One region of the Rhodococcus (subgen. Prescottella) equi genome, then DNA from elsewhere that is predicted to be linked to it. Evidence: riboswitches for the same ligand, from Rfam matches in the RefSeq annotation. Region 1 holds a riboswitch; the other holds the start of a gene.

Region 1 (15,038 bases):
CCGTGAGGACGCCGACCGCGGCGAGGACGACGATCATGACCGTCCCCATCAGCAGGCCGTAACCCAGGCCGAACAGGTGCAGTGCATTCGCGGTGTCGTGTCCGACGGCGTGTCCGGCCGCGGTTCCCAGGTTGTTGGCGGCCGCGATCGACTGCCCGACGATGCCGAGCGGGATCCACATGGTCGGCAGCGCCTGGAGCGGCGGCAGGCCGCCGTCGCGGAACTCGGCCGCGAGCAGCGCGACGATGAACAGCGCGAAGACCAGCGCGAGCGTGAACAGCGCATAGCAGCCTGCCAGCATCGCGACCCGCGGCCCGCCCTCGGGCAGATGGGTCACCAGGGCGGCGCCGGTCGCGGCCGACACCATGGGCGGCACCACCGGCATCAGCCACGCAGGGACCGCGGTGCCGCGATCGGCGACGGCCCGCAACCGTCCCGCCATCACCGCGCTGGTCGCAAGGCCGCCGATGGTGCCGAGCGCCCACAGTGTCCCGGCGATACCGAACGCGAGCCCGGCCGGGATCACCGTCGAGCCGACTGCCGCGGTGCCGGCACCGACGGTGAGCACGGCCATCGGCAGCGCGCCGTAGAACGGGAACATCGTGGTGCTGCGTGCGTACTCGCGGGCGTGCTCGGTGTGCCGGATCCAGTGCACCGCGAAAGCGGTCACGAGCACCGCGAGCAGGGTCACCGCGAGAAGCCAGAACGTCAGGGCGATCCCGCGTCGGCCCGGCAGATTCACCGGGAGCGACGACGTGGCGACGGCGATGATGCCGGTGCCCATGACCACGGCGAACCAGTTGGGTGTCAGATGTGCCAGACGCGGAGCGGTAAGCATGAAACCAAGGTTGCCGTTCCGACGTTGTTGCCGGTAGAAGGCTTGGAGTGGAAGGGATACAAACTCCGTTTGTGGGTCTAGCCTTGGGGGTATGCCGCTTTCGAACCGTGTTCCCGAACTCGCCGCGCTGGACGTGCTGGTCGCGGTGGGCAGGCTCGGGAGCATGGGCGCGGCCGGACGCGAACACGGACTCAGCCAGCAGGCCGTCAGTGCGCGCGTGCGCTCCGCGGAGCGTCAGCTCGGGCTGCGGGTGTTCGATCGCGGCGCCGGCGGTGTCCAGCCCACCGCCGAGGGTGCGCTGATCCTCGAATGGGCGTCAGCGATCCTCGACTCCGCCGAGGAGATGGCGTCGGGCGTCGCCGCCCTGCGCGGCGAACGGGACGCGAACCTGACCGTCGCCGCCAGCATGACGATCGCCGAATACCTCGTTCCGGGCTGGACCGTCGCGATGCGGCGCAAGTACCCGAACGTCGTCACCTCGGTGCGCCTGCTCAACTCCACCGACGTGGCGGCCCAGGTGCGGGCGGGCGAGGCGGACCTCGGATTCGTCGAGGGCCCGACGGCCCCCGACGGTCTGCGCGCGGTCGAGGTGGCGCACGACGAACTGGTCGTGATCGTCCCGCCCGACCACAAGTGGATCGCGCGGGCCCCGATCGACCCCAGTGAGCTCGCGGCCACGCCGCTGATCCAGCGCGAGCCCGGCTCCGGCACCCGGACGACGCTCGAACACGCGGTCCCCGGCTGCGTCGACCCACTGCTCGAACTCACGTCGTGCACCGCCGTCAAGGCTGCGGTCGTCGCGGGCAACGCCCCGGCCGTCGTCTCGTCGCTCGCGGTCGAAGCCGACCTCCACGACGGACGGCTCGCGTCGGTTCCGGTGCAGGGCCTGCGCATGCCGCGACGGCTGCTCGCGGTGTGGGACGGATCTCGCGGGTTGCGCGGCGCGGCACGCGATTTCCTCGACATCGCCTGCGGTCGCAGCTGAGCGCCGGTCGAGCGTTCGCCGTCAGATGCCCATCGCGCGGGCCATCAGCGGCCACGACTGGTGCAGGTCGTCCTGCCAGTACCCCCACGAATGGGTGCCGGTCGGATTGAAGTCGAACGTCGCCGGGATGTTCAGGGCGCGAAGGCGATCGGCGAGATTGCGGGTGCAGGCGTTGGTCGCGGCCTCGATCGCACCGCCCACGACGACCTGACGGGCGAACAGGACCGGCTCCCCGTCGACACCGGGTGCACCCAGATGGTCGTGCGGCCCCGGTAGACCCGAGCCGGACGAGACGAACAGTTCGGTCCCACGGAGCTTCTCCGCGTTGCGAACAGGGTCGTTGGCCAGCCGTGCCGGGCTCCCCGGCGGCCCCCACATGTTCACCGGATCGCCCCCGCCCGCCGACCGGACCACCAGGTCCACGAAGGCCGATCCCATCGGGGTGCTCGTCTCGGCGCACCCACTGTAGGACCCGACGGCCCTGTACAGGCCGGGCGCTGCGATCGCCAGGTTGAGGACGGACGTCGCCGTCATGGAGATGGCGGCGATCGAATTGGTGCCGTTCCCGCCGAACTCGGCGTCGATGATCGGCGGCAGTTCACGGGTCAGGAACGTCTGCCACTTGTTACGGCCGAGGACCGGATCATCGCGTTCCCAGTCGGTGTAGTAGCTGGCGGTGCCGCCCATCGGGGTCACGACGTTGACGTGCTTGTCCGCGAAGAACTCCGTGACGTCCGTGTTGGCCTGCCAGGTCGCGCCGGTCTCACCGCCGCCCGCGCCGTTGAGCAGGTACAGCGTCGGGCGCGGACGTGACGTGTCGGCCGGCAGCAGTACCCGGACGGGGACGACGCGGTCCATCGACTCCGAGTAGACGTGTGCGGTGCGCACGCGTGCGTCGGTGCTGTCGCCATCGATTCCGGTGAGGTGGGACAGCGGTTGTGCTCCGGCGACGGCGGCATCGCTCAGGGTCGTGATCAGCAGCGCTGCGAGAGACAGCGCCGAGGCGGCGAACACGTTTCGCGCGCGGCGAAGTGCTCCGTTTCGCATGGGTGGTGGTCCTTCGATGGTTCCGAGGGGGTGGACCCGACATACCCGAAACGCTGCGTAACGTGCAATTCCCCTGATACATCCGGTTTTCGAGGGCACTGTATCGCGTCGCCCGGCCCGGATGGGGCAGATCGGACATTCGTGCCGCGGGCGATGTCCCTGTGCGTGCAGTCAGTTGACGATCAGCACGCCGACCAACGCGATCGCGGCCACCCATACCGTCGACATCGCGGCCAGCGCGAGGGGGCGCGGTCCCACCTTCCTGATGGTGGCGATGTGCACGCCGGTGCCGAGTGCGAACATCGCGGCGGTCAACAGGGCGGTCTGCACGACCTTGGCGACGGAGAGCACGCCGTCGGGAAGCACTCCGGTCGAGCGCAGCGCGGCGCACGCGAGGAACGCGACCACGAACAGCGGTACCAGCGGCGGCCGGGTCCCGGCCGTCGTGCCGTCGGACCGGCGGCGCTGCTGGAGACCGATCACGGCCATGACCGGAGCGAGCATCACCACCCGGGCGAGCTTCACGACGGCTGCGACGGCGAGGGCGCCGCCTCCGATGGCGCCGCCCGCCGCGATGACCTGTGCGACCTCGTGGATCGACCCGCCCGCCCACATGCCGGCCGTGGTCTCGTCCATGCCCAGCGCGCGGGAGAGCAGCGGAATCGTGGGGATCATCAGGGTGCCGAAGAGCACCACGAGCGCCACCGCGGTGAGGACTTCCTCCTCCTTGGCGTCGACGACCCCGTCGACCGCGGCGGTTGCGGCCGCACCGCAGATCGAGAACCCGCAGGCGATCAGGAGCCGCTGGGTCCAGGACAGACCGAGCACGCTGCCCATCATCATCGTTCCGGTGATGCCGAGCGTGACGATCGCGACGACGACCGCGATCATGCCCCACCCGAGCCCGACGATGTCGCTGAGCATCAGCTGCAGACCGAGTAGCGCGATCCCCACCCGCAGGAGCTTCTTCGAGGAGAACGTGAGCCCGGGCCGGATCGTCGCCGGAAGCTGCACGGTGTTGGCGGCGACGGCGCCGAGCACGATCGCGATCAGCAGCGGGCTGACGGTCGGAAGCAGGCGCCCGACGCCCATCGCGACGGCGGTGGCCACGGCGGCGACCGCCACTCCCGGCATCAGCGAGGCCGCGGCGGCCCGGGCGCGGCCGGGTGCCTCGGGGGCGGTGGTCTGCTGCTCGACGCTACTGCTCATGGCTTCCAGATTCCGTCACTGAACGGTCGTTCGGTAGACGGCAAAACGGTATGGCGGCATATCGATCGGATATGTCAATAGTTCGGCGCATACAATCTGCGAATGCGTCGCCGCTGGCCCGACCTCGATGTCCTGGAACTGCTCGTGGGCGTCGACGACCACGGAAGTCTCAGCGCGGCAAGCAGAAACGCGGGAATGGCGCAGCCCAACGGGAGCCGCGCGATCAAACAGCTCGAGCGGCAACTCGGTATGCCGCTGCTGGATCGGCGTACCACCGGATCCACACTCACCCCGCAGGGCACCGTGGTCGTGCACTGGGCACGCCGCCTGCTCGACGAGGCGCACCGACTTCTCGACGTCGCCGACGGGCTGAGAGCCGAACGTTCCGCGGAGCTGACGATCGGCGCCAGTATGACCGTCGCCGAACATCTGCTCCCCGGGTGGCTGGGTCGCTTCCGGGGGCTCGACGCCGACGTCACCATCCATCTCCAGGTGCTCAACTCCACCCAGGTGTTCGAGCGGCTCGAGTCGGGCGCCTGCGACGTCGGATTCGTGGAATCACCGACACTGCCGCGCAGCCTGCACAGTGTCACCGTCGCGCGGGACGAGCTGGTCGTCGTCGTGCATCCGGGGCACCCGTGGACGCGCCGGCGCAAGCCGATCACCGTCGCCGAGCTGGCGCAGACGCCGCTCGTGGTCCGCGAGCCCGGCTCGGGCACCCGCACCACCCTCGACGTCGCCCTGCAGGACCTGCCGAGCACGCCGCCGCTGCTCGAGCTCGGCAGTGCCGCGGCCATCCGCACCAGCATCATCGCGGGTGTCGGGCCGGCGGTGATGAGCACCCTCGCAGTGGCGGATCAGGTGGCCGCGGGGGAGTTGAAGGTGGTGGACGTCGACGGCCTGGTGCTCGAACGCAGCCTGCGTGCGGTGTGGCGCGGCCCCCGTCAGCTGTCCGGTCCCGCCGGTGACCTGGTGCGCATGGTGCGCCGCAGCGGCGTCGGCTAGACGCCCCCCGCGAAACCGTGCTGGCGCCAGGCCTCGTACGTGACGACCGCCGCCGCGTTCGACAGGTTCAGCGACCGTCGGCCCGGCACCATCGGGATCCGCACCTGCGCGGTGACGTGCGGGTCCTCGAGCACGTCCTGCGCCAGCCCGGTCGGCTCGGGGCCGAACAGCAACACGTCCCCCGGCTGGTAGGCGAGGTCCGCGTACGACGTCGACGCGTGCGCGGTGAAGGCGAAGACCCGCTCGGGTCGGAGCGCGTCCCACGCCGCCTCGAGGTTCTCGTGCACCGTCACCGAGGCGAGGTCGTGGTAGTCGAGGCCTGCGCGCCGCAGCTTGGGCTCGGACAGGTCGAACCCGAGCGGGCCGACGAGGTGCAGTTCGCAGCCCGTCCCGGCGACCATGCGGATCGCGTTTCCCGTGTTGGGTGGGATGCGGGGCTCGTGGAACATCACTCGGAACACGGCGTTCAGCTTGCCAGGTACGGGTCGCCGTCCGCCGAGCGGATCGCGCCGGTCGAAATTGTCGGTGGGCGGGGGCAGCATGGATTTCATGACCGGTGAAATCGTCGAGATCGTGGGGGAGGACTTCTCCGATGCCCGCGCGACCGGGGAGAAGTGGGTCCGGCAGCACTACACCGCGTGCTCGTTCCGCGACGCGGATCTCTCGGAACTCGACACCGAGTTCGTGGTCTTCACCGAGTGTGACTTCACCGGTGCCGACCTCACCGATTCGCACCACCACGGCAGCGCGTTCCGGTCGTGCATGTTTGCGCGGACCACCATGTGGCACAGCAGCTTCCGAAGTTGCAGCATGCTCGGTTCGATCTTCGTCGAGTGTCAGATGCGGCCGCTGGTGGTCGAGGAGGTCGACTTCACGCTGGCGTCGATGGGCGGCGCGGACCTGCGGGGGTTGGACTTCACCGACTGTCGATTCCGCGAGGCCAACCTGGTGCAGGCAGATCTGCGCGGCGCCGTGCTGCGGTCGGTGAACCTGTCGGGCGCGCGGGTCGAGGCGATCCGGCTCGAGGGCGCCGACCTGCGCGGCGCTCACGTCGACCCCGGGCTGTGGACCGCCGCGAAACTCGACAAGACCCGGGTCGAACTGACGCAGGCGGTCGCGTACGCGGTCGCGCACGGCCTGACCGTCGAACCGTGACGGCGCTGTCGGTCAGCGCACCAGTTCGCGTGCCAGCAGATCCATCAGGAGCCCGTCGCGCCACACCCCGTCTGCGCCCAGGCAGTACTCACGCATGATGCCGACCTCACGGAACCCCACCTTGCGGTAGCACGCGATCGCCGCCGCATTCGCGGACTCGGGGTCGATGACGATCCGGTGGAAGCCGCGATCGTCGACGAGGTGGCTGCACAGCCTCCGCACCACTTCGCTTCCCAGGCCCTGCCCGTGCACGGCGCCGTCGAGGAACAGATCCAGTCCGGCGTGCCGGAACTCCGGATCGGACTCCTGGTACCACTGCGCGAATCCCACGACACGGTCGTCCACGACGACCGCGTATCCGACGGTGTCGGGGTCATCGGCCGGCCAGTCGTCGGCGGGTTCCTTCCACCATCGGCTCACCTCGGGAAGCCGATGGATCTCGCGCAGCCGTGCGTGGTGGGACGGCTGGACGGGGGTCAACAGGACACGTGGACCACGAAGATCCGGAGCCGGTGACATGCAGCGACCCTAGCCTGGAACAATGGTCGCCGTGACTGCAACGATCCTGGATGGCAAAGCAACCCGCGACGAGATTTTCGAGGACCTCGAGGCCAGGGTGGCAGCCCTGAAGGAGAAGGGCATCACGCCCGGACTGGGCACCATCCTCGTCGGCGACGACCCCGGTTCGGCCGCCTACGTGCGCGGCAAGCACAACGACTGCGCGAAGGTGGGCATCACCTCGATCCGTCGCGACCTGCCGGCCGACATCACGCAGGAAGAGCTCGAGGCCACGATCGACGAGCTCAACGCCAATCCCGAGTGCACCGGCTACATCGTGCAGCTCCCGCTACCGAAGCACCTCGACGAGAACGCCGCGCTCGAGCGCGTCGACCCCGACAAGGACGCCGACGGCCTGCACCCGGTGAACCTGGGGCGCCTGGTCCTGGGCAAGGAGGCGCCGCTGCCGTGCACCCCGCGCGGAATCGTGCACCTGCTGCGTCGCTACGAGGTTCCGATCGCCGGTGCCCACGTCGCCGTCGTCGGTCGTGGCGTCACCGTCGGTCGCCCGATCGGCCTGCTGCTCACCCGCCGCACCGAGAACGCGACGGTCACGCTGTGCCACACCGGAACCCGTGACCTGGCCGCGCAGGTGCGCCAGGCGGACATCGTGATCGCTGCCGCCGGCGTGCCCGGTCTGATCACCGCGGACATGGTCAAGCCGGGTGCCGCCGTGCTCGACGTGGGCGTCAGCCGCACCGCCGACGGACTGCGCGGTGACGTCGCCGACGACGTCCGCGAGGTCGCCGGCTTCGTGTCGCCGAACCCCGGTGGTGTCGGACCGCTCACGCGTGCCTTCCTGCTCACCAATGTCGTGGAGCGGGCCGAGCAGCTCGCCGGACAGTCCGACTAGGACCGGTCCGTGACGCAGTTCGCGCGCAGGAATTGGCCGTTGCTCGCCGTCGTCCTCGTGGTGGCGGCGGCCTTCGTGCTGGTCCTTGCCGACCGCTGGCGCCGTGGCGCCCTCGTTCTCGGGGGCGCCACGGTGCTCGCGGCTCTCCTGCGCGCGGCACTGTCGCCCGACCGGGTGGGGCTGCTCGCCGTGCGCGGCAAGGGATTCGATGTGGCGGCGATGGCGGTCGTCGGGGCCACGATCATCGCGCTGGCGGCGTCGATCGACCCCCTCGGGACCGACTGACGCGCCGCTCGGATCTGCGGGAGTTCGCGCTCAGCCCCGGCGGGCGGCGCGCGCCAGTTCCATCGTCTCCTTCAACAGTTCCGCCACGGCGTCCGCTTCGGTGAGGAAGCCGTCGTGGCCGTCCTTCGATTCCAGGACCCGCAGCCCGTCGCTGCCCGGCAGCCCGTCCGCGAGTTCCTGTTGCAGGCGTAGCGGATACAGCCGGTCGGAGTCGACGCCGCCGACGATCACGGGCACGTTCGTGGACGCGAGCGCCGCCGCGACACCGCCGCGTCCGCGACCGATGTCGTGCCGGTTCATCGCTTCGGTCAGCAACACGTAGGTGGCGGGATCGAAGCGGGCAACCAGCTTGTCGGCCTGGTGGTCGAGATAGCTCTGGACCGCGTACCGGCCACCGTCCCAGGGATTCTCGTCGGCCTGGGCGTCGTTGGCGAAACGGGAGTCGAGTTCGGCCTCGGTGCGGTACGTCAGGTGCGCGATCCGGCGGGCGAGTCCCAGACCGGTGCGGGGAATTCGCCCGGTGCCGTGGTAGTCGCCGCCCTGCCAGTCGGGATCGCTCGTCACGGCGGCGATCTGGGTGGTCTGGGTGCCGATCTGGTCGGCGGTGGCGCGAGCACCGACCGCGAGGACCAGAGCCGAGTCGACCCGATCGGGATGCCCGACGATCCACTCGAGCGTCCGCATGCCGCCCATCGACCCGCCGATGACGGACGAGAAACGTTCGATGCCGAGCACGTCGGCGAGGGCGACCTCGGCAGCCACCTGATCGCGGATGGAGATCTCCGGGAAGCGCGACCCCCACACCGTGCCGTCCGCGGCAATCGAACCGGGTCCCGTCGTACCGCGGCAGCCGCCGAGCACGTTGGTGGCGATCACGCACCACTCGTTCGTGTCGATCGGGGCGCCCGGGCCGATCATGCCGTCCCACCAGCCGGGGGAGGGGTGCTCGTCGTCCGCGGGGCCCGTCACGTGCGAGTCGCCGGTCAGGGCATGCTCGACGAGGACCACATTGTCCCGGTCGGTCGCGAGCTCGCCCCACCGCTGGACGGCGAGCTCGACATCGGGAAGAACCACACCGCTCTCGAGTTCGATCGAGCCGACGTGGACAAAGCACAAGCGCCCGTCCGGCGGGGGGAACCCCGCCGGACGGGCGTTGCGAACGGAGCTGACGGTCAAGATGCCGCCGCCGCGAAACCGGCGTCGAGGTCGGCGAGGATGTCGTCGATGCCCTCGATGCCGACGGCGAGCCGGACCAGGCCGGGGGTGACACCCGACGCGAGCTGCTCCTCCGGGGTGAGCTGCGAGTGGGTGGTCGACGCCGGGTGGATCACCAGCGAGCGCACGTCACCGATGTTGGCGACGTGGCTGTGCAGGGTGAGCGCGTTGACGAACTTCTTGCCGGCCTCGACCCCACCGGCCAGCTCGAACGCGACGATCGCGCCGGTGCCGCGCGGGGCGATCGTCTTCGCCCGCTCGTGCCACGGCGACGACGGCAGCCCGGCGTACGAGACCGACGTGACCTCCGGTCGGGCTTCGAGGTACTCGGCGACGGCCTTGGCGTTGGCGACGTGGCGCTCCATCCGCAGGCTGAGCGTCTCGATGCCCTGCGAGATCAGGAACGCGTTGAAGGGCGAGACCGCGGAACCCAGGTCGCGCAGCAGCTGCACGCGGGCCTTGAGAGCGAACGCCGGCGCGCCGAGATCTGCGAAGACGACACCGTGGTAGCTCGGGTCGGCAGTCGTGAAGTTGGTGTGGCGGCCCTGTGTCCAGTCGAACTTTCCACCGTCGACGATCACACCGGCGACCGCGGTGCCGTGGCCGCCGAGGTACTTCGTGGCCGAGTGGACGACGATGTCGGCGCCGTGCTCGAGCGGACGGATCAGGTACGGGCTCGCGACGGTGTTGTCGACGATCAGCGGGATGCCGTTCTCGTGCGCCACCTTCGAGATCCCCGGGATGTCGAGGATGTCGTTGCGAGGGTTCGAGATCGACTCGCCGTAGAACGCCTTGGTGTTCGGGCGGATCGCGGCACGCCACTGCTCGATGTCGTCGGGATCCTCGACGAACGAGACCTCGATGCCCAACTTGCGCAGCGAGTAGTGGAACAGGTTGTACGTGCCGCCGTACAGACGCGGGCTCGACACGATGTGGTCGCCGGCCTCGGCGAGGTTGAGGATCGCGAACGTCTCGGCGGCCTGCCCGGAGGCCAGCAGCAGAGCGGCGACGCCACCCTCGAGCGCGGCGATGCGCTGCTCGACGGCGTCCTGCGTCGGGTTCATGATGCGGGTGTAGATGTTGCCGGGCTCGGCCAGGCCGAACAGCGCTGCGGCATGGTCGGTGCTGTCGAACGTGTACGACGTGGTCTGGTAGATCGGCAACGCGCGGGCGTTGGTGGCGCCGTCGGGCGTCTGTCCCGCGTGGACCTGCTTGGTCTCGAAGCTCCAGTTCGCGGTCGGGTCGACAGCGGCGTCCGTGATTTCGGTCATGAGTCGTTCTACTCCAGGGTGTGAAGTCTGCAGATGGGGTTGGCGCAGCATCGACTGCGCGCCTGTGGACCGGCTACTCGTGACAACTACACATGAAGAACCTCCGGTGGGGCATGGCCCGGTCAGTGGGTCCGTCCCAGCGGACCCGCGCTTGTCTTCCGGCTCGAGTCGGAAGACCAGGTCATCACCCGGGGCACCCCACCGCGGTTGGAGGGTTGCCGGCCAGCGAGCCGGGGCTTGACGCTGACACTCATGACCTGGCCGTGATCTTAACGGCAGAAACGGGCACACGGGAAGGAGGGGGCTGATCTTTCGACCCCAGGTGTGGAGAACCGGCAAAGTTACCGGTAGGTAGGGGTAGTGAGCCAGGGGGCATGGTTGCGCTCGGAAGCAATAGCAGTACGCTCGTCATGTTTGGGTCGTCCCTGCCGAGGGAGATCCGAACCGTCTACGTTTGATAATTGAACCGTTGGCGGGTCCACTCACAAAGTGGCCCGTGCACCCCCAGTACCCAGGGAACGGAACCAGGGACACTTCCTAGGAGGACGCGAAGCCCCCATGTCCAAGATCAAGGTCGAAGGCAAGGTCGTCGAACTCGACGGCGACGAGATGACGCGCATCATCTGGCAGTTCATCAAAGACAAGCTGATCCATCCCTACCTGGATGTCGATCTCGAGTACTACGACCTGGGGATCGAGCATCGCGATGCCACCGACGACCAGGTCACCATCGACGCCGCCGAAGCGATCAAGAAGCACGGCGTCGGCGTCAAGTGCGCCACGATCACCCCGGACGAGGCGCGGGTCGAGGAATTCGGCCTGAAGAAGATGTGGCGTTCCCCGAACGGCACCATCCGTAACATCCTGGGCGGCACGATCTTCCGCGCCCCCATCCTGATCTCGAACGTCCCGCGTCTGGTCCCCGGTTGGACCAAGCCGGTGATCGTCGGCCGTCACGCCTTCGGTGACCAGTACCGCGCCACCGACTTCAAGGCACCCGGCGCCGGCACCGTCACCATCACCTACACCCCGGACGACGGCTCCGAGCCGATCCAGCACGAGGTGTGCCGCCTGCCCGAGGACGGCGGCGTGGTCATGGGTATGTACAACTACAAGAAGTCCATCCAGGACTTCGCGCGGGCCTCGCTGTCCTACGGCCTGCAGCAGAACTACCCGGTGTACCTCTCCACCAAGAACACGATCCTCAAGGCCTACGACGGCATGTTCAAGGACGAGTTCCAGCGGATCTACGAGGACGAGTTCAAGGCCGAGTTCGACGCCGCCGGCCTGCACTACGAGCACCGCCTCATCGACGACATGGTCGCCTCGTCCCTCAAGTGGGAGGGTGGCTACGTCTGGGCCTGCAAGAACTACGACGGTGACGTCCAGTCCGACACCGTTGCGCAGGGCTACGGCTCGCTGGGTCTGATGACCTCCGTGCTGATGACCCCGGACGGCCGTACCGTCGAGGCGGAGGCCGCACACGGCACCGTCACGCGCCACTACCGTCAGCACCAGCAGGGCAAGCCGACGTCGACCAACCCGATCGCGTCGATCTTCGCGTGGACCCGGGGCCTCGAGCACCGCGGCAAGCTGGACAACACCCCGGAGCTGATCGAGTTCGCACAGCAGCTCGAGGACGTCGTCATCAAGACCGTCGAGAACGGTCAGATGACCAAGGACCTCGCACTACTGGTCGGCCCGGACCAGGCCTGGCAGACCACCGAGGAGTTCCTCGCGACCCTCGACGAGAACCTGCAGAAGGCGCGCGCGTAATCGCGTAACCCTCGCCGAAACGGGACGTTCCCCTCGTGGGAACGTCCCGTTTCCATTTCCTCACTACCGTCGGACGTCTTGTTCCACCGTGCCCGGAAGGTATCTCTCTTGACCGTCTCGGCCACCGTTCCCGCGCCGTCCGGCAGCCCCGTCCCGGCTGCCCGACGCCGCCGCGCGATGTTCGCCCTCGCGATGGGCGGATTCGGCATCGGCACCACCGAGTTCGCCGCGATGGGCCTGTTGCCGCAGATCGCCGGCGGCCTGAAAATCTCCGAGTCCACTGCCGGACACGTCATCACCGCGTACGCGCTCGGCGTCGTCGTGGGCGCGCCGGTCATCGCCGCACTGACTGCGAGGGTTCCGCGCAAGACCCTGCTGATCGCGCTGATGATCGCGTTCACCGTCGGCAACGCCGCCACGATCGTCGCGCCCAGCTACGGCGGACTGCTGGTGGCGCGCTTCGTCGCGGGACTCCCGCACGGCGCCTACTTCGGCGTCGCGTCGCTGGTCGCCGCGTACCTCGCCGGACCGGGGCACCGTGCGAAGGCTGTCGCGATGGTCATGAGCGGCCTCGCGGTTGCCAACGTCGCCGGGGTGCCGGCGGCGACCTGGATCGGGCAGGGGCTCGGCTGGCGCAGCGCGTTCGCCGTCGTCGCCCTGATCGGCGCGCTCACCGTCGCGGCGATCGCGCTCCGGGTACCGCCCCTGCACGACGTGCGCACCACCGACCCGCGGACCGAACTGTCCGCCCTCCGGCGCGGACAGGTGTGGCTCACCCTCGTCGTCGCCACCGTGGGCTTCGGCGGCATGTTCGCGGTGTACACGTACGTCGGCTGGACCATGACCGACGTCGCCGGACTCCCGGTGACGCTGGTGCCCGTCGCGCTCATGGTCTACGGGCTCGGCATGGTGGCCGGCAACACCCTCGGCGGCCGCCTCGCCGACCGGGCGCTCACCCCCGGACTCTTCGCGATGCTCGCTGCCCTGGTGGGGCTCCTGGCGCTCTTCGCGGTCGCGGCGCACAATCCCTTCACCGCGATGCTCGTGCTGTTCCTCGTCGCCTCCGCCGGTTCGGCGCTCGTGCCCGGCCTGCAGACCCGGCTGATGGACGTGGCCGCCGATGCGCAGACCCTCGCGGCCGCCCTCAACCACTCCGCGCTCAACGTCGCGAACGCGTTCGGCGCATGGATCGGTGGGGTCGTCATCGCGGCGGGCCTCGGCTACACCGCTCCCGCTCTGGTCGGGTCGGCGCTCGCGCTCGCCGGTCTGGCAGTCCTGGCCGTCGCGGTGGTGACGGCGCGTCGGTGACGTCCGATACGGTTCTCCGCGTGCCGCACATCATCACCACCGTCAACGTCAACGGCGTCCGCGCCGCCGCCCGTAAGGGCCTGATCGACTGGCTCGCCGGATCCCAGGCCGACGTCGTCTGCCTGCAGGAGACGCGCGCCTCCGACAAACAACTGCACGAGACGCTGGCGCCGGCCCTCGACCAGGGCTGGCACGTCGCGTCTGCGGAACCGTCGGCGAAGGGCCGCAACGGTGTGGCGGTGCTGTCGCGGCGTCCTGCCGACGCCGTCCGCATCGGTTTCGGGGACGACGAGTTCGCGGATGCCGGACGCTACATCGAAGCCGACTTCGACGCGCTCACCGTCGGCAGCCTGTACCTGCCGACCGGGGAGGCGGAGACGCCCAAGCAGGAGCAGAAGGAACGCTTCATGGCGTCGTTCGCGGCGCACCTGTCGGCGAGCGCCGAGGCGGCAGTGGCGGCCGGACGCGACGTCCTGGTGTGCGGCGACTGGAACATCGCCCACACCGAACGGGACATCAAGAACTGGAAGGGCAACGTCAAGAAGTCGGGCTTCCTGCCCGGTGAGCGCGACTGGGTGGGCGCCCTGCTCGCCGGCGGCGCGTGGGTGGACGTCGTGCGCGAACTGCACCCGGACGTCGACGGCCCGTACTCGTGGTGGTCGTACCGCGGCAAGGCGTTCGACACCGACGCCGGTTGGCGTATCGACTACCACCTGACCACCCCCGGCCTGGCCGCGCGGGCGAAGGAAGCGCGCGTCGAGCGGGCCGCGACCTACGCCGAGCGCTGGTCCGACCATGCGCCCGTCACCGTGCAGTTCCGCTGATGGCTCCGCAGCGCAGGAGTCCGATCGTCGCGCTGCTCGTCGCCCTCGTCGGACTCGCGGCCGCGGTGTTCGTCGGCACCCAGAACGGCGGCGACGACAAATCTCCGGTCGCGTCGTCGGTGCCCGTGTCGGCCACGAGCACTGCCCTCGCGGCTCCGAAGGCGCCGGCCACGACGTCCAGCACGACCACCTCGACTGTCCGGGAGGCGAGCGGTGTGCCCCAGGCCGCGTGGGCCACGCTCGCGGCCGTCGACGCCGGACGCTGGCCACCGGACGATGCCCCGGGCACCCAGGGCGGCCGGACTTTCGGTAACCACGAGGGCCGGCTGCCCGCGACAGACGGGGGCGGGAAGATCCGCTACCAGGAATGGGACGTCAACCGGAAGGTGGACGGCCGGGGCCGCGACGCGGAGCGCATCGTGACCGGCAGCGACGGGTCCGCGTGGTACACCGACGATCACTACGAGACCTTCGCAAGGATGCGGTGATGGCCCCCACTCCGACGTTTCCGCGCGGACTGTCGCTGCTCGTCGCCGATGCACGCCGCACCGCGGGCATCGAGGAGGACCTGCGCGCGCTCCGGCCGGTCCGGCACGTGCGGGGCAGGCGGATGCCGACGGTCGCGGCGCTGTTCGACGAGTTCGCCGCGGCCCTGCAGTTCCCGTACTACTTCGGCCGCAACAAGGACGCGTTCGACGAGTGTCTCGGC
Region 2 (15,038 bases), 2.1 Mb from region 1:
CGAAAGCGGGGTACTCGGCCCCGCGTCGGAGGGAGATGACGACATGTACTACTTGGCACTGCTCGCCGCCGAGGAGGGCGGACCCGCGTCGGTACCCGGGACCGACGAGTACGCCGCGTCGATGCAGCGGCATCAGGAGTTCTGGACCAGGGCGCAGGAGGCCGTCGCAGGTGGCGGGCTGTATCCGGGTTCGGAGGCCGCGACGATCCGGCACGACGGCGGCGGGAACGCGGTGGTGACGGACGGGCCGTTCGCCGAGGTCACGGAGGTGGTCGGCGGCTACTACGTGTTCGACGCCGCCGACCTGGACGCCGCGCTGAGCATGGTGCGGCAGATTCCCGAGGTCTCGACCGGGCACGTCGAGTTGTGGCCGATGGTGTTCTGGAACTCCCAGGACGAGCCGATGGACACGTGGTGGGCCGCACTGCTGCGCGAACCGTCCGGAGCCGCGAACGAACCCGGATCGGCCGAATGGGAGGCGCGGGTGACCGAGCACAAGCGGTTCGGTGAGATCGCGGGCGCCCGAATCAAGGGATCCGGCGCACTGTTCCCGCCGGCGTCGGCGACGACCGTGCGGCTGCGCGACGGGGAGATGCTGCTGACCGACGGACCGTTCACCGAGGCCGACGAGATCGCGAACGGTATCTACGTGCTGTCCGCTCCCGACCGGGACGCGGCGATCGCGCTCGCCTCGCAGATTCCGGTCGGGTCCAAGGGGTGCGTCGAACTCCGGCAGATCGTTGCCGGCTGACCGAGTCGCGGCCGAGGTGGCGACGGTGGGGCTCACGCGCCCGAACGGCTGCGCGGCGACCGCGAGGTGGACGCGTTCCGGCAGAAGTTCGAGGACTTCGACGAGGAGATGCCGTCCGTCGCGGACGACCAGTTGCGGTTGATCTTCACGTGCTGCCACCCGGCGCTGTCCGCGGAGTCACAGGTGGCGTTGACGCTGCGTCTCGTCTGCGGACTCACCACCGCCGAGATCGCGCGCGCGTTCCTGCGGCCCGAAACCACGGTGGGACAGCGACTCAGCCGCGCCAAGTCGAAGATTCGGAACGCGGGGATCCCGCTGCGGCTACCGTCCGACGAGCAGTTCCCCGAGCGGCTGCCCATCGTCCTCGCCTGCGTGTATCTCGTTTTCACCGAAGGCTACTCGGCGACGGCGGGGGAATCCGCGGTCCGGGCCGAGCTGTGCGACGAGGCGCTGCGGCTAGGGCGTCTGCTGTGCGTACTCGTGCCCGCGGAGCCCGAGGTGTGGGGCCTGTCGGCCCTGATGTGCCTGCAGGACAGCCGACGTGACACCCGTGTCGACGCGACCGGACGGGCGGTGCCGCTCGACGAGCAGAACCGCGGTCGATGGAACCGCGAGCGGATCGCGGAAGGCTTGGCGTGCATGACCGTTGCCGGTGAGAGTGACGGCGGACGGTATGCGATCGAGGCGTCGATCGCCGCCGCGCACGCTGTCGCACCGACCTTCGCGGACACCGACTGGGTCGGCATCGTCGGCGCGTACGACCGGCTGCCGGCACTGCGGGAATCTCCGGCAGTGCGAATCAATCGTGCTGTGGCGGTGAGTTTTCGGGACGGACCCGACGTCGGGCTGCGGGTGGTCGACGAGCTGGGGACCCCCGGCGCGGATCGGCTCGAGCACGTGGTGGCGGCGGTTCGCGCCGATCTCCTGCGGCGGGCCGGGCGGCCGCAGGAGGCGGCCCAAGTGTGACCACCGTCTCATGTTCGAAGGGTTGACGGTGGGTTGACATCGCGAGGACGGCTCTGCCATTCTCGTTGCCAGGTCACGAGTACCAGCGTCAAGCCCCGGCTAGCTGGTCGGCAACCCTCCAACCGCGGTGGGGTGCTCCGGGTGACGACCAGGTCATGGTCCACAAGGACATGGCAAGCGCGGACTCCGATGGCGTCGACTTCCACTGCCGACGAGTCCCAAGACTCGAAGGATTTGTGATGACCGCTGTACTGACCGCCGACGCCTGCGCCACCGCTCCGATCGCCCGGGTGTCCGGCTGTGACTTGCAGGTTCCGCTCGTCGGGGGTGGAACCTGCGTTTACGCAAACTTCGACTACGCAGCCAGCGCCCCGGCGTTGTCGCAGGTCACGGACCGCGTCCAGGAGTTGCTGCCCTTCTACGCCAGCGTCCACCGCGGTGCCGGCTACGCCTCGCGGGTGAGCACCGAGGCCTACGAGAACGCCCGTGGATCCGTCGAGCGCTTCGTCGGCACTGACACCGACCAGGTCGTGGTCTTCACCCGCAACACCACCGATTCACTCAACCTGCTCGCCAGCTGTGTTCCCGGCGACGTCGTGGTCCTCGACATCGAGCACCACGCGAACTTCCTGCCGTGGAAGAACTCTCGCGTCGTCGAGGCCGCCGACACGGTGGCCGAGACCATCCGCCGCATCGTCGCAGAGCTGTGCGCCAAGCCCGCTGCCCTCCTCGCGATCACCGGCGCCTCCAACGTCACCGGCGAGGTCCTCCCCATCGCCGAACTCGCCGAGGTCGCCCACCGCTGTGGTGCCCGCATCCTCGTCGACGGCGCACAGCTCACTCCGCACCGCCGCGTGAACCTGGCCGAGAGCGGTGTCGACTACCTGGCGTTCTCCGGGCACAAGCTGTACGCGCCGTTCGGGGCCGGCGTCCTGGTCGGCCGTCGGGACTGGCTCGACGAGGCCGAGCCCTACCTCGCCGGTGGCGGCGCCGTGCGCGAGGTGACCGTCGACGAGACCTGCTGGGCCCCGGCCCCGGCCCGCCACGAGGCCGGCAGCCCCAACGTCCTCGGTGTCGCGGCGCTCGCTGCTGCGTGTGATGCGCTGGCCGCGTTGGACTTCGACAAGGTGGTCGAACACGAGCAGGTGCTCGCCTCCCGTCTCGCGGAGGGGCTCGCGGAGATCGACGGCGTGCAGTTGCTGCGCCTGTGGTCGGACGCCCCGGACAGCGTCGGCATCGTCACCTTCACCATCGACGGCTACGAGCCCGGCCAGATCGCCGCATACCTGTCGGCCGAGCACGGCATCGGTGTGCGCGACGGTCGATTCTGCGCCCACCCGCTGCTCAACCGCATCGGTCACGCCGGCGGTGCGGTGCGCGCCAGCCTCGGCCTGGGCACCGGCTCCGACGACGTCGAGCGGCTGATCGCCGCCGTCCGCCGGCTGGTCGCCGGCGAGCAGACGTGGAACTACGGCAAGACCGACGGCCTGTGGAACCCGGTTCCGGAGACGCGTGGCTTCTCCAGCAGCACCGACGGTGCCGCCGAGTGCGTCTGACCGTCTCGGAATCGGTCTGATTCGAACTGTGGTGGGGGACAGGATCGGGGGATAGCGTGACGCGCATGCAGTCGACGCACACGCACGGGCAGTGGTCCCGCCGTCATGTCGATCTGTGCCGCACCTCCTCGGACAGCTGTACGCGCTGACGCCCCGCGCCCTCCATCAGCTGTCTTCTTCCGAGGAGTTCGTCATGTCCCACTCCGTTTTCGCCTCCGTCCCGTCCATCGCCCCGCGGCGTCCGCTGCGGGTGGCCGTCGAACTGACCGGTGCCGGGCATCATCCCGCCGCATCGCGGATCGCCGGCAACGTCCCGCTCACCGGGCCCGACTACTGGGTCGACCTGACGGTTGGCCCCGACATCCTCGACCTCGCCGCCCGGCCCGCCGTGGTGCAGCGCATCCAGGCTGCGGATCTGCGCGACGCGCAGCAGGCCCGCGAACGGATCCGCGCCGAGGTCGCCGCCGAGGGGCGGGATCCGAACAGCGTCACCGTCCTCGTCGACATCGAGGTCCTGATCGCGCCCGATTCGCGAAGCGCGCGTACCGAACTGGCACTGCTCGACGAGACTCTCGGGGTGCCGCACCAGTCGTCGTCGCTGACGTACGTTGGGACCGCGGAGGGACTCGGGAGCCTGCTCGCCGACATCCGTGCCGCCGACGTAGCGGACGGCGTCACACTGCTGCCGCTCGCCCTCCCGAAGGTGCTCGAGCGCATAGTGGACGGAACCCTGCCCTGGCTGGAGCGTCGTGGCTTGGCGACCGCGTCGGACGCCGTCGACGAGGCGCTTTCCCGGTTCGGGCGGACTCGCCCTGCTCGCGCGTCCTGAGTTCGCCCCGTCAGCCCGGTTTGCGGGCCTCGATGAGGAACCGGGTGGAGTGGGCGACGAACGACCCCTCCGCTCGGATCCGCCGGTCGAGGTCCCGTAACCGGCCACGGTAGGCGTCGACGGTGAAGCCGGGGACGATCCAGATCACCTTCCGCAGGAAATAGATCGCCGCGCCGACGTCGAAGAACTCCATGCGTAGCCGCTCGAACCGCAGATCCACGACCTCGAGTCCGGCGGCGTGCGCCTCTGCCACGGCCGTGTCCGGATGTCGCAGTTCTCGCGCCTCGGGCTGCGGACCGAGGAAGTACTCGGTGAGTTCGAAGGCGCTCGCCGGCCCCACGTGTTGCGCCAGATAGGTGCCGCCGGGGGCGAGCACACGGGCGATGTCCGGCCACGAGACGACGTTGGGGTGGCGACTGCTGACCAGATCGAAAGCGTTGTCCGCGAACGGTAGTGGCGGCTCGTCCGACGCGTGCACCACCACCACGCCGAGCGGGTGCAGCATCTCGGTGGCCTTCGCGAGGTTGGGCGGCCACGATTCCGTCGCGGCCGTGGTGGGAGCGATCGCCCCCGCGCCGGCGAGGACCTCTCCGCCTCCGGTCTCGATGTCGAGCGCGGCCGACGCTCGCGCGAGACGCGCACCCAGCAGACGCTGGTAACCCCAGGTCGGGCGCTCCTCGGTGGCTCGCCCGTCGAGCCACGAGAACTCCCAGCCCTCCGTCGGGGCGGCCTCCGCCTCGGCGACCAATTCGTCGAATGTGCGCTCCATGACAACGAGTTTCCCAGAGATCAGAGGGTTTTGATCAGTCCGCCGTCGATGACGAAGTCGGCTCCGGTGACGTTGCTGCAGCGATCACTGGCGAGGAACAGCACCAGATCGGCCACCTCGTCCGGGCGGGTGAATCGTCCGGTCTCGGAGCCGGCGGCGGCGGCCTCGACGACCGCTTCGGCGCTGCTGCCACTGACACGCGCGACGGTGGACGCCACCCCGTCCTCGGCCAGCCACAGCGCCGTCGTCACCGGCCCCGGACTGACGGTGTTGACCCGGATATTCTGGCCGGCAACCTCTTTGGACAGTGATTTGCAGAAGTTGGTGAGCGCGGCCTTCGCCGCGCAGTAGTCCACCACCCCGGGATCCGGAAGAAGCGCGTTGACCGAGCTGACGGTGACGACGGCTCCGCCGCCGCGGCGAACCATCTGGGGGAGCGCCGCACGGGTGGTGCGCACCGCGGACAGGAACGTCACCGACAGAGACGCGATCCAGTCTTCGTCGGAGACGCTCGTGAAACCACCGGTGCGTGGCGTGACCGCCCCGGCGTTGTTGACCAGGATGTCCACTCCGCCGCGTTCGGCCGCAGCCTCGACCAGCGTGACCGGGCCCTCCGCCGTGGACAGGTCACACGGCACGAACGTCACATTTCCCTGGGCCTCCAGCGATTCGAGTTCGGGAGTGCGAGTGCGAGATCCGGCGACGACGTGGCAATCCTCGGATGCCGATGCGCGCGTCACCGCCAGCCCGATGCCCTTGCTCGCGCCCGTGACCACGACGGTCTTCCCGGCCAGATGCAGGTCCATCACTTCTCGATCCTGTGGATCGGACGGTGTCGGATCCCATGCTACCGGCGTCCTGCCGAGCCAGAGGGCGCTCTTCGCGACGACAGGTGCGTGAGCGGTCCGGTTCGGGAACACTGCCCTCATGGTGGAAGTGCGTGCCGGAATCAAGAGGCAGGTCGGGGCGGTCGTCGTGCTGGCACTGACATCGGTGTTCGTGGCCGGTTGCGCACGCCCTGTCACGTGTGACGGCACGGTCACCGCCCTGCATGCCGATCCGGGTCCGTGCCTCCGATTCGGGGTGAGCACGCCCGGCGGGTCGACGGCAGTCGACGAATTCCTGACAGTTGCCCGCACCGTCGGCAAGGCGCCCAGTGTCGTCCTGTCGTTCTCCGACTTCGCTACGGCGCCGCCCATCGCCGGACTCGATGCCGTGAGCGCGTTCGGTGCCGATCCGATCGTCACGTGGGAGCCGTGGAGATGGATCGAGGGTGGCACCTACGATTCGAGCGGATTCGCGCTGCAGTCGATCGTCGACGGTGTGCACGACGACTACCTGTACCGGTGGGCGGACGAGCTCACCGCGTGGGGGAAGCCGGTGTATCTGCGGTTCGCGCACGAGCCCAACGGCACCTGGTACCCGTGGAGCGTGGCCGCAGGTACCCCCGCCGATGTCTACGTCGCGGCTTGGCGGCACGTGCACGACCTGTTCGCGACCCGACGCGCCCACAACGTCAAATGGGTGTGGTCTCCAAATGTCTCGTTCCCGGGCAGTAGCTCGACGGGCGCGACCTACCCCGGAGACGACTACGTCGACGTGGTGGGTGTGGACGGCTACAACTGGGGAACTTCGCAGCCGTGGAGTCACTGGATCGCGCCGACCGACCTCTTCGTGCCGACCATGGACGAACTGCGCCGGATCGCTCCGGGGAAACCGCAACTCGTGACCGAAGTGGGCAGCGCGGAAGCCGGAGGGTCCAAATCCGAGTGGATCCGGAATCTCGTCCGAATGATCGAGAGTCGACGCGACGTCGCCGGATTCGTGTGGTTCGATCATGACAAGGAAGCGGATTGGAGTATGGCGAGCACCCCGGAATCGGCAGTTGCACTCGCCGAGGCGTTGGGGACGAGGTATCGCTGATGACGACTGTCGGGGCGGGGATTCCGCCGGAGCTGGAACGCGACCGGCTGCGATCGCTGAAGCAACTCGAGCTCATCGACACCCCGCGCGAGGAGCGGTTCGAACGGCTCACCCGCATGGCCCGTCACGTGTTCGGTGTGCCGATGTCGAGTGTGTCCTTGATCGACCAGGATCGGCAGTGGTTCAAGTCGATTCAGGGATTGCCGTTGTCCGAGGTGCCCAGGGAGCGGACGGTGTGCCAGACGACCATCGCCCGCAGCTACGACCACGCCGAGGATCCGGCTCTCGTGTTGGAGGACGCGGCCGCGGATCCGGACTTCGCTTGGATCCCCGGTATCGGTGGCGACGGCGGTATCCGGTTCTATGCGGGGTACCCGCTCTACGGACCCGGTGGCCACCCGGTCGGCACCTTCTGTCTGTACGACACCGTTCCCCGCACGCTCGATGCCGACCAGGTCGCCGCCTTCTCGGAGTTGGCGGCGATGGTGCAGCGCGAACTGCAGTGGGCCGACGATCTGGAGCGGGCCGCGGCGATCCAACGCCAGTTGTTGCCGCGGCCGCTGTCCGGGATCGACGGCGTCGACGTTGCGGCCGTGTGCATCCCGGCGTTCGTCGTGGGGGGAGACTTCTACGACCACTATCCGATCCGCGGTGGTCTGGTGGTGACGGTCGCCGATGTGATGGGCAAGGGGATGGGCGCGGCCATCGTCGCCGCGGGCGTGCGGTCGGCCTTCCGGGGCGCGTCCCGACTGTTCGGACGGATCGACTCCGACGGTTCCGTCGCTCTCGACGCCGGGACGGCGACCACGGCTGCGGCCGAGCATCTCTCGGAGGATCTCGAGGACACCGGAACCTTCGCGACGGCGTTTCATGCTGTTCTCGACTGTGAGACCGGCACGGTGACCTACGTCGACGCCGGCCACGGCCTGTCGATGGTTCGCCGCAGTGACGGCACCGTCGAAGCCCTGGGCACGGTCGGATTACCGCTGGGCGTCGTGCAGGGCGATTCGTGGTCGGCTGATCGCATCGTGCTGGAGGACGGGGACATGCTGGTGGTGTGCTCCGACGGATTGCTCGACCTTCTCGACGGAGGCAGCGACTGTCGCGCGGTCCACCGCTTCGTGGCGGACAAACCGAACGCGTCGGCCCTCGTCGAGGCAGTTCGAGCCGTCACGGCCGACGCCCCGCCCCTGGACGATGTCACGGTTGTCGCGATCCGCCGGGGAGGCCGCCGATGACGGCGCTCGACACCGATGCCGCGAAGGCCACCTACCCGTCCTTCGGGTTGCGCGCGCTGATCGTGCTCACCGCCGTCCTGGGTCTGAACTACATCGTGTGGCGATGGTTGTTCTCGGTGAACTGGTCTGCTTGGTGGATCGCCGTCCCCCTGGTCGTGGCCGAGACGTACAGCCTGATCGACTCGTTGCTGTTCGGCTTGACGATGTGGCGGCTGAAGCGGCGGAAGGCGCCGCCCGAGGCCCCGCCCGGCGTGACCGTGGACGTGTTCATCACGACTTACAACGAGCCGCTCGACCTGGTTCTCGGCACCGCGGAAGCCGCGCAACGCATCCGGTACCCGCACACCACGTGGATCCTGGACGACGGAGATCGACCCGAACTCGCCGCCGCTGCAGCACGACTCGGGGTCCGCTATCTCACCCGTTCGGCAGTGTGGGCCGACAAGCCGCGGCACGCCAAGGCCGGAAACCTGAACAACGCCCTCCTGGCCACCGAGGGCGAGTTCCTACTCGTCCTCGACGCCGACCAGGTTCCCGATCCGGAGATCCTCCACCGCACGCTCGGCTACTTCCGGGACGAGAAGATGGCGTTGGTTCAGACGCCGCAGTACTTCGTGAACGTTCCACCGTCCGATCCGCTCGGCAGCCAGGCGCCGCTCTTCTACGGGCCCATCCAGCAGGGCAAGGACGGGTGGAACGCAGCGTTCTTCTGCGGATCCAATGCGGTTCTGCGCCGAGAAGCGCTGATGCAACTGGGGATCACCGGCTACGTGCGGGCGGTCGAGGACGGCGTCCGCCGGACCCTGCGCACCGCGAGCAAGGTGCTCGATCGCGCCCGGATCGAGACCGACGAACCGTCTGTGCAGGCCGCTCTGGACTCGGTACGTGCGGCGGTCGTCCGCGCCCGCGAGGATCTGCGCGCCGAGATCCCGATCGCCGACGTGACGTTCGAATTCCAGCAGCGGGTGGATGCTGCCGCCCGCGCCGTCGTCGAGGCCGATGCCGATGCGATGCGCGCCGACCTGGCAGCCATCGAATCGGTACTGGGGGAAGCGGATCCGGACGACGCGTCGGGGGTCCTCCTCGACGACACCGTCCTGCGACGACTCGCGGACCGCGACTGGTCTCCGCTGGGTGCGATCGAGTCGGTGCGCCGCATGATCCGCGCGGTCGACGTCGGCCGGGACGACGAAGCGCAGCCCATGCTCCCGCTGGCGACGATCTCGGTGACCGAGGACATGGCCACCTGCATGCGGCTGCATGCGCAGGGCTGGCGGTCGGCGTACCACCACGAGGTCCTCGCCCACGGTCTTGCTCCCGAGGATCTCGGCACGATGCTGACCCAGCGGTTGCGGTGGGCGCAGGGGACGATCCAGGTGATGCTGCGCGAGAACCCGCTGGTGCAGCGGGGCCTGACACTCGCGCAGCGGTTGATGTACTGGGCCACGATGTGGAGTTACCTGTCCGGGTTCGCCGCCATCGCCTACATTGCGGCACCCGCGGTGTACCTGATCTTCGGCGTCATGCCGGTGGACGCCTACAGCTGGGACTTCTTCGGTCGGCTCGTACCGTTCCTGGTGCTCAACCAGTTGCTCTTCTTCGTCGTCAGCAGGGGGACGCCGACGTGGCGCGGCCAGCAGTACAGCCTCGCGCTCTTCCCGGTATGGATTCGCGCGTGTACGACCGCGTTCGACAACGTGGTCCGCGGGAAGTCGCTGGGATTCGCAGTGACACCCAAGACGCGTCAGGAGCAGGGCGCGCTGCCGTGGCACCTGGTCCGCTGGCAACTGGGCGCGATGGGAATGCTCGTGGTTGCCTCCGTGACCGGGCTCGTCCAGCTCTACTTCGGTGCCATCTCGGTTCTCGGTGTCGGCGTCAACCTGTTCTGGGTGCTCTTCGACCTCGTGATCCTGAGCGTCGTGATCAAGGCGGTCCGCTACCGTGGGCCGGATTCGGAAGGAGTCAGATGAAGCGGTTCGACATCCGAACCACGGACGCGGGCGTCGTGGTCATCAGTCCACAGGGTCGTCTCAACATGACGGCGGCGCCGATCCTCCGTGAACAGTTGCGCGAACTCGTCGAGGCCGGGTCGACCAGGCTGGTTGTCGACCTGGGCCGGACCGATTTCATCGACTCATCGGGACTCGGGGCTCTGATCTCCGGCCTGAAGACAGCCCGTCAGGCCGGCGGTGACCTGCGTATCGCTGCGCCCACCGCGCAGATCGAGACGGTGCTCGAACTCACGAATCTCAACCGCGTCCTCCGCAGCCACGACAGCGCAGACAGCGCGTTCGATGCCCGGTGAGAGCTCCGGACCCGACGCGGGGAGCAGCAGCGGTGCCGGGCGTTCGCTGAGGCTGGTCACGGCCTCGGACACCCTCGACCGCATCCATGCGTTCCTGGACGAGGCGCTGGCCGGCGAGCCGGTCGACGATCTGGTGCGCATGCAGTTCGAGATCGCGGTGGCGGAGATCGCCGCGAACATCGTCGAACACACAGCACGGGACGCGCCGGTCGGTGTGCATCTGGAACTGCGCCTGCTGCCGGACCGACTCGAGGCGGAGTTCCGGGACGACGGCAGACCTGTTCGGGTCGACTTGGCGTCGGTGGCCCTCCCGGACGACCTGGCCGAACGCGGACGCGGCTTGGCGATAGCGCGCGGGGCGCTCGACGAACTGTCGTACCAGCGCGACGGCGACACCAATCGTTGGCTCCTCGTCCGGCACCGGTAGCCGGGACACCAAACCGACGGACGTCAGTCGATCGGGGTGGCCCGGTGGTAGCGGCCCTCGTGGTACAGCAGGGGAGCGGCGGAGGCCTCGGCGTCGTTCTCGTTGTGCAGGCGGGTGATCAGGCCGATCACCAGGGTGTGGTCGCCGGCCGGGATCAGCTGATGGATGGTGGTGCGCATCCAGATCGGGGTGCCGTGCAGCACGGGCTCGCCGGTCTCGAGGCGCGACCACAGCGACTCGTCACTGAACCGCTGGTCGGCGCTGCGCGAGAACCGCTGCGAGAGGTGCTGCTGGTGCTCCCCGAGCAGATGCACGACAACCGAGTCGGCGGCGTGGAGCGCATTGATGCTCGACGAGTTCAGTGCGATGTTGAACGAGATGAGCGGCGGATTCATCGACAGCGACGCGAACGACGTCGCCGTGAAGCCGACCGGACCGTTCTCCGAATCGAGAGTGACGATGGTGACGCCGGCCGGGTGGCGGCGCATCGCGGCCTTGTACTCCTCGTTGCTGATGCTCTCCACGCCATCGGCGGGGACGACAGCAAGCTCGGACGCATTCTCGACAGACTGTGACAAGGCATTCTCCGATTCGAACCTGGTGGACTGCCGCCACTATAAGGCCAGGCTCACCGGGCAACCAGGTTCTCGTTCACTGAGCGGGCAACTGCTGTTCCCCTTGCTCCGTCCGGCATCCGACCGATCAGTCCATGTCGACGGCCAGACCGGCCGTGACCCGCAGAAGTTCGGGAAACGTGCTGCGGAAGACCGTGTCGGGATGCCCGGCGGCCGCCCACAGTTCCGGGTGGGCGGCGAGCGCGGAGTCGAGATATGTCGGCAGGTTGGTGGGGTGTCCCAGCGGCGCCACACCACCGATCGGCTGCCCGGTGACCTCCTGCGCGAGATCGAGCGGGGCGCGCGTCAGGGTGCCCTGCAGACGAGCCCCGGTGGCGGCCAGGTCCACCTCGTGTGAGCCCGAGACGAGCAGCAGCACCGGCTCGTCGTCCAGGAGGAAGATGAGCGACTTCACGATCGCGCCGGGATCCGCGCCCAGAGCTTCCGCAGCCTCCAGGGCGCTGCGGGTCGGTGCCGGCTGGGTGACGATGACGCCGTGGTGGCCGCGCGCGATCAACGTGTCGGCGACGTGCGCCGCATTGGGATGCAGCAGCCTGGGCATGGGTTCAGAGTAGGACTACTTCGCGGCCGGGGCAGCCGTATCGGCACTCGAACTGACGGTCCTCCGTGACCGCCACGCCGTGAAGCCGAGGAGCAGTACGGCCCCGACAGCCGTGTACAGCGCCAGCGCCACCGTGGGCTGTCCCAGCCCGACGTTGTCGAAGTACACGATGCTGCGCACCCCCTCGGTGCCCGCGCCGGGCGTGATCCACTTACCGATGGCCGCGTAGAAGCTCGGGATCACGTTGGCGCCGAACGCGCCCCCCGCGCTCGGATTGCCGAGGACCACGAACACCGCGATCGCGAGCGGCACCGCGAGGATGCCGACCGCCGCCCGCAGGCCCAGGGTGAACAGGCCGGTGGCGAACACGACTCCCGTGCCCAGAATCCACAGCGGGAACCAGTGTCCGGCAAAGGTTCCCAGGACGTGTGTCGTGATGAGTGCGCCGAGGGCGCCCGAGACGACGGAGTATCCGAACATCACGGCGACATGTGCCCATGCCTGCCGGAGCGTCGCAGGTGCTCCGATGATCAGGCCGATCGCCGCCGCCAGCAGGTAGCCGCCGACGACCCAGCCGATCGACAGGTAGAAGCCCGACAGTCCGCGGTTGTCGTGCGCCCCGACGGGGATCTCGTCGCGCACGACCAACTGGCGGTCCTGGCTCTGCGCGACCTGTCCGAAGACCGACTCGAGTGCCGAAGCGATGGAACTGCCACCCGCGCTCGCGGTGATGAGGGTGTCGGTGCCGTTCGGTGCGATCACATACGCACCCTGGATCTCGCGCTCGCGGAGCAGCTGCCGCACCTCGGCGGTGTCGACGGCGGTGCGGGCGTCGACCGGACGTCCGTCGAGCGCGTTGAGCTTGTCGACCGATTGCTGCGGTATCCCGGCGGGCACCCCCGGTCCGGCGACGACGGCGACCGAGATGTCCCGCGGTGTCGGCTGGTGGAAGGCCGCGACGTAACTGAGGATGAATCCGAGTTGCAGAGCCAGCACGCCGACGACGAGCGCGGCCATCACCTTGCGGGAGCCGAAGCGCTCGAGCGGACTGGCAGGCGCCTGGGGGACGGCGGGGGTGGTGGCGGACGACGTCGGAACGTCGGCTGTCTCGGTGGCAGGTGCGGTCACGGGTGTCCTCGGTGTCTGAGTGGTTTCGCGGTCTTGTCGATACCGTGGGTATTGAATACCCTAGGTATCGTGACTGGTAGTCGTCAAGACGAGTTGTCCGCGACTGCGCGGCCGGGGCGGGACGTGGTGCGGGCGCGGATCCTCGAGGCCGCCGCCGACGAGTTCGCCGAACAGGGCTTCGCCGGCGCCAAGCTCGCCGAGATCGCCCGCCGCGCCGGCTTCACCAAGGGGGCCGTGTACTCGAACTTCGAGTCGAAACAGGATCTGTTCGCCGAGTTGTTCGCGCAGCGCTCCCTCGACCTCGCCGGCCGCGTCCTCGCCGAGATCTCCGGCCTGGACCTCGCCCACGCGGTGGGTCGCGGCGGTGCGGAGATCGCGTCCGCGCTCACCGCTGACCCGGGATGGTCGCTGCTGGTACTCGAGTTCGGTGTCCAGGCCGGCCGCGACCCGGTCGTGAAGCAGGCATACCTGCGCGAACGTCGTTATCTGCGCGGCAAACTCGTCGAACTGATCGGCGACCGTGCTCGGGAGTGGGGGGTGGACCTCGACGTCCGCACCACCGCCATCGCCTTGATGGCCCTCATCTCCGGGCTGGTCCTCGAACACTCCGTCGACCCCGAGGAAGTGGACCAACGCGCGATGGGTGAGGTGGTGACCACCCTGTTCGCCGGAGCCGTCGCGCGGGCCACGCGGTCTCAGTAGTCCGGAAACCCGCCCTCCGGCCCCAGCATCCGTTCCAGCCGGGTCCGTGTGATCCGCGCGAGTTCCGTTGTCCGGACTTTTCGTTCGGTGTCGACGTCGTGGGTCATCCGCGCCGTCAGGTCGGCCAGCAGCGCGCGTCCGTCACGCCCGTCGGAGAACCACACGTACCGGAAGCCGAACAACTCCTCGTACGCCGCGGCGGCGTCCTCGAGGGTGTGCATGACGGCGGCATCCTCGACCCACACGGCGCACTGCTCACGGAACGAGGGTCGGCTGCGGGCCCGGGAACCGATCCGGGGATGACCCTGCAGCGCCTGCTCGATCTCCGGCTTGGACAGCGCGTGCAGTTCCGCGTCCGCGGCCGCCAGAAGCTCGGTGTACGTCCGGTATTCGCGGCCGTCGGCGATGCGCGTCGACCACGACAGGCAGCAGCAGCACTCGAAGAGCGCGTGCACCGCCCGGCGGCGGGGCAGCTCGTTGAACCGGTCGAGGCCGATTCCCTGATGCATGAGCATGTGCAACCCCTCTCGACATCGTGCCACCTGCGGGTACTCAGATCATGCGCGTGTCGCGGCGTGGAACGGGTCCGTGGACGGGGGAATTTCCGCACATTTAACGACCCGCCACGGTTGCCGAGGGTGGGCCGCGCACTGGAATCGCGACTCCGGAGCGCCGGGCCGACCGAACTGGGAGTATCGAGTACGCCCGCGACGCGATGGGACAGGAGGACGACATGCGCGTCACTCGCATAACGGCCAATCTGCATGTCCCCGAGGTCGATGGGGCCAAACGGTTCTACGCCGACTTCCTCGGATTGAGCACCGAGGAGTTCGACATGGGTTGGGTCACGCGCCTCACTTCTCCCGACACCGGCGTGAGCGTCCAGCTCGTCACCGGCGACGCATCGGCGCCCGAGGATTCGGTGGTGTCGGTGCACACGACCGACGTCGACGCCGCGTACGCCGAAGCGCAGGCGGCCGGATACGAGATCGTCCATCCGCTCACCACGGAACCGTGGGGGGTGCGCAGGTTCTTCGTTCGCGCACCGGACGGCAACGTCCTCAACATCGTTCGGCATCACGAATGACGGCACTACATCCGCAACAGAGGAGCGCACATGAGTTCGGTGAATCTCGGCAAGCAGCACCCGGACGCGTACAAACAGTTGATCGCGCTCAACGGGCAGGCCGACGCCGCGGTCGAAGCGTCGGGTCTGGGCCCACTGGTCGGCGATCTCGTGAAGATCAGGATCTCTCAACTCAACGGCT

The links. A riboswitch is a leader RNA that binds a small molecule or an ion and turns the genes downstream of it on or off. The one in region 1 is predicted to bind S-adenosylmethionine.
Region 2: another riboswitch for S-adenosylmethionine. It lies ahead of C7H75_RS02985 (aminotransferase class V-fold PLP-dependent enzyme); the one in region 1 lies ahead of C7H75_RS18020 (bifunctional o-acetylhomoserine/o-acetylserine sulfhydrylase).

Annotation. Positions count from the first base shown of each region.
Region 1 is NZ_CP027793.1:3,853,491-3,868,528, reverse strand. Features, by position in the region: gene C7H75_RS18075 (TDT family transporter) at 1-838, opposite strand, end outside; gene C7H75_RS18070 (LysR family transcriptional regulator) at 930-1,823, shown strand; gene C7H75_RS18065 (alpha/beta hydrolase) at 1,845-2,870, opposite strand; gene C7H75_RS18060 (YeiH family protein) at 3,042-4,079, opposite strand; gene C7H75_RS18055 (LysR family transcriptional regulator) at 4,182-5,084, shown strand; gene C7H75_RS18050 (tRNA (cytidine(34)-2'-O)-methyltransferase) at 5,081-5,545, opposite strand; gene C7H75_RS18045 (pentapeptide repeat-containing protein) at 5,625-6,239, shown strand; gene C7H75_RS18040 (GNAT family N-acetyltransferase) at 6,252-6,758, opposite strand; gene C7H75_RS18035 (bifunctional methylenetetrahydrofolate dehydrogenase/methenyltetrahydrofolate cyclohydrolase) at 6,790-7,650, shown strand; gene C7H75_RS18030 (DUF3017 domain-containing protein) at 7,660-7,935, shown strand; gene metX (homoserine O-acetyltransferase MetX) at 7,966-9,111, opposite strand; gene C7H75_RS18020 (bifunctional o-acetylhomoserine/o-acetylserine sulfhydrylase) at 9,108-10,421, opposite strand; SAM riboswitch class IV at 10,564-10,679, opposite strand; gene C7H75_RS18015 (NADP-dependent isocitrate dehydrogenase) at 10,980-12,197, shown strand; gene C7H75_RS18010 (MFS transporter) at 12,306-13,505, shown strand; gene C7H75_RS18005 (exodeoxyribonuclease III) at 13,526-14,329, shown strand; gene C7H75_RS18000 (guanyl-specific ribonuclease) at 14,329-14,817, shown strand; gene C7H75_RS17995 (barstar family protein) at 14,817-15,038, shown strand, end outside.
Region 2 is NZ_CP027793.1:653,884-668,921, forward strand. Features, by position in the region: gene C7H75_RS02975 (YciI family protein) at 44-751, shown strand; gene C7H75_RS02980 (RNA polymerase sigma factor) at 818-1,717, shown strand; SAM riboswitch class IV at 1,789-1,903, shown strand; gene C7H75_RS02985 (aminotransferase class V-fold PLP-dependent enzyme) at 1,957-3,273, shown strand; gene C7H75_RS02990 (LLM class flavin-dependent oxidoreductase) at 3,467-4,102, shown strand; gene C7H75_RS02995 (methyltransferase domain-containing protein) at 4,113-4,871, opposite strand; gene C7H75_RS03000 (oxidoreductase) at 4,892-5,677, opposite strand; gene C7H75_RS03005 (glycoside hydrolase family 26 protein) at 5,799-6,794, shown strand; gene C7H75_RS03010 (PP2C family protein-serine/threonine phosphatase) at 6,794-8,032, shown strand; gene C7H75_RS03015 (glycosyltransferase family 2 protein) at 8,029-10,002, shown strand; gene C7H75_RS03020 (STAS domain-containing protein) at 9,999-10,337, shown strand; gene C7H75_RS03025 (ATP-binding protein) at 10,327-10,764, shown strand; gene C7H75_RS03030 (flavin reductase family protein) at 10,788-11,342, opposite strand; gene C7H75_RS03035 (YbaK/EbsC family protein) at 11,467-11,940, opposite strand; gene C7H75_RS03040 (ABC-2 transporter permease) at 11,956-13,068, opposite strand; gene C7H75_RS03045 (TetR/AcrR family transcriptional regulator) at 13,138-13,770, shown strand; gene C7H75_RS03050 (2-oxo-4-hydroxy-4-carboxy-5-ureidoimidazoline decarboxylase) at 13,764-14,285, opposite strand; gene C7H75_RS03055 (VOC family protein) at 14,504-14,857, shown strand; gene C7H75_RS03060 (carboxymuconolactone decarboxylase family protein) at 14,888-15,038, shown strand, end outside.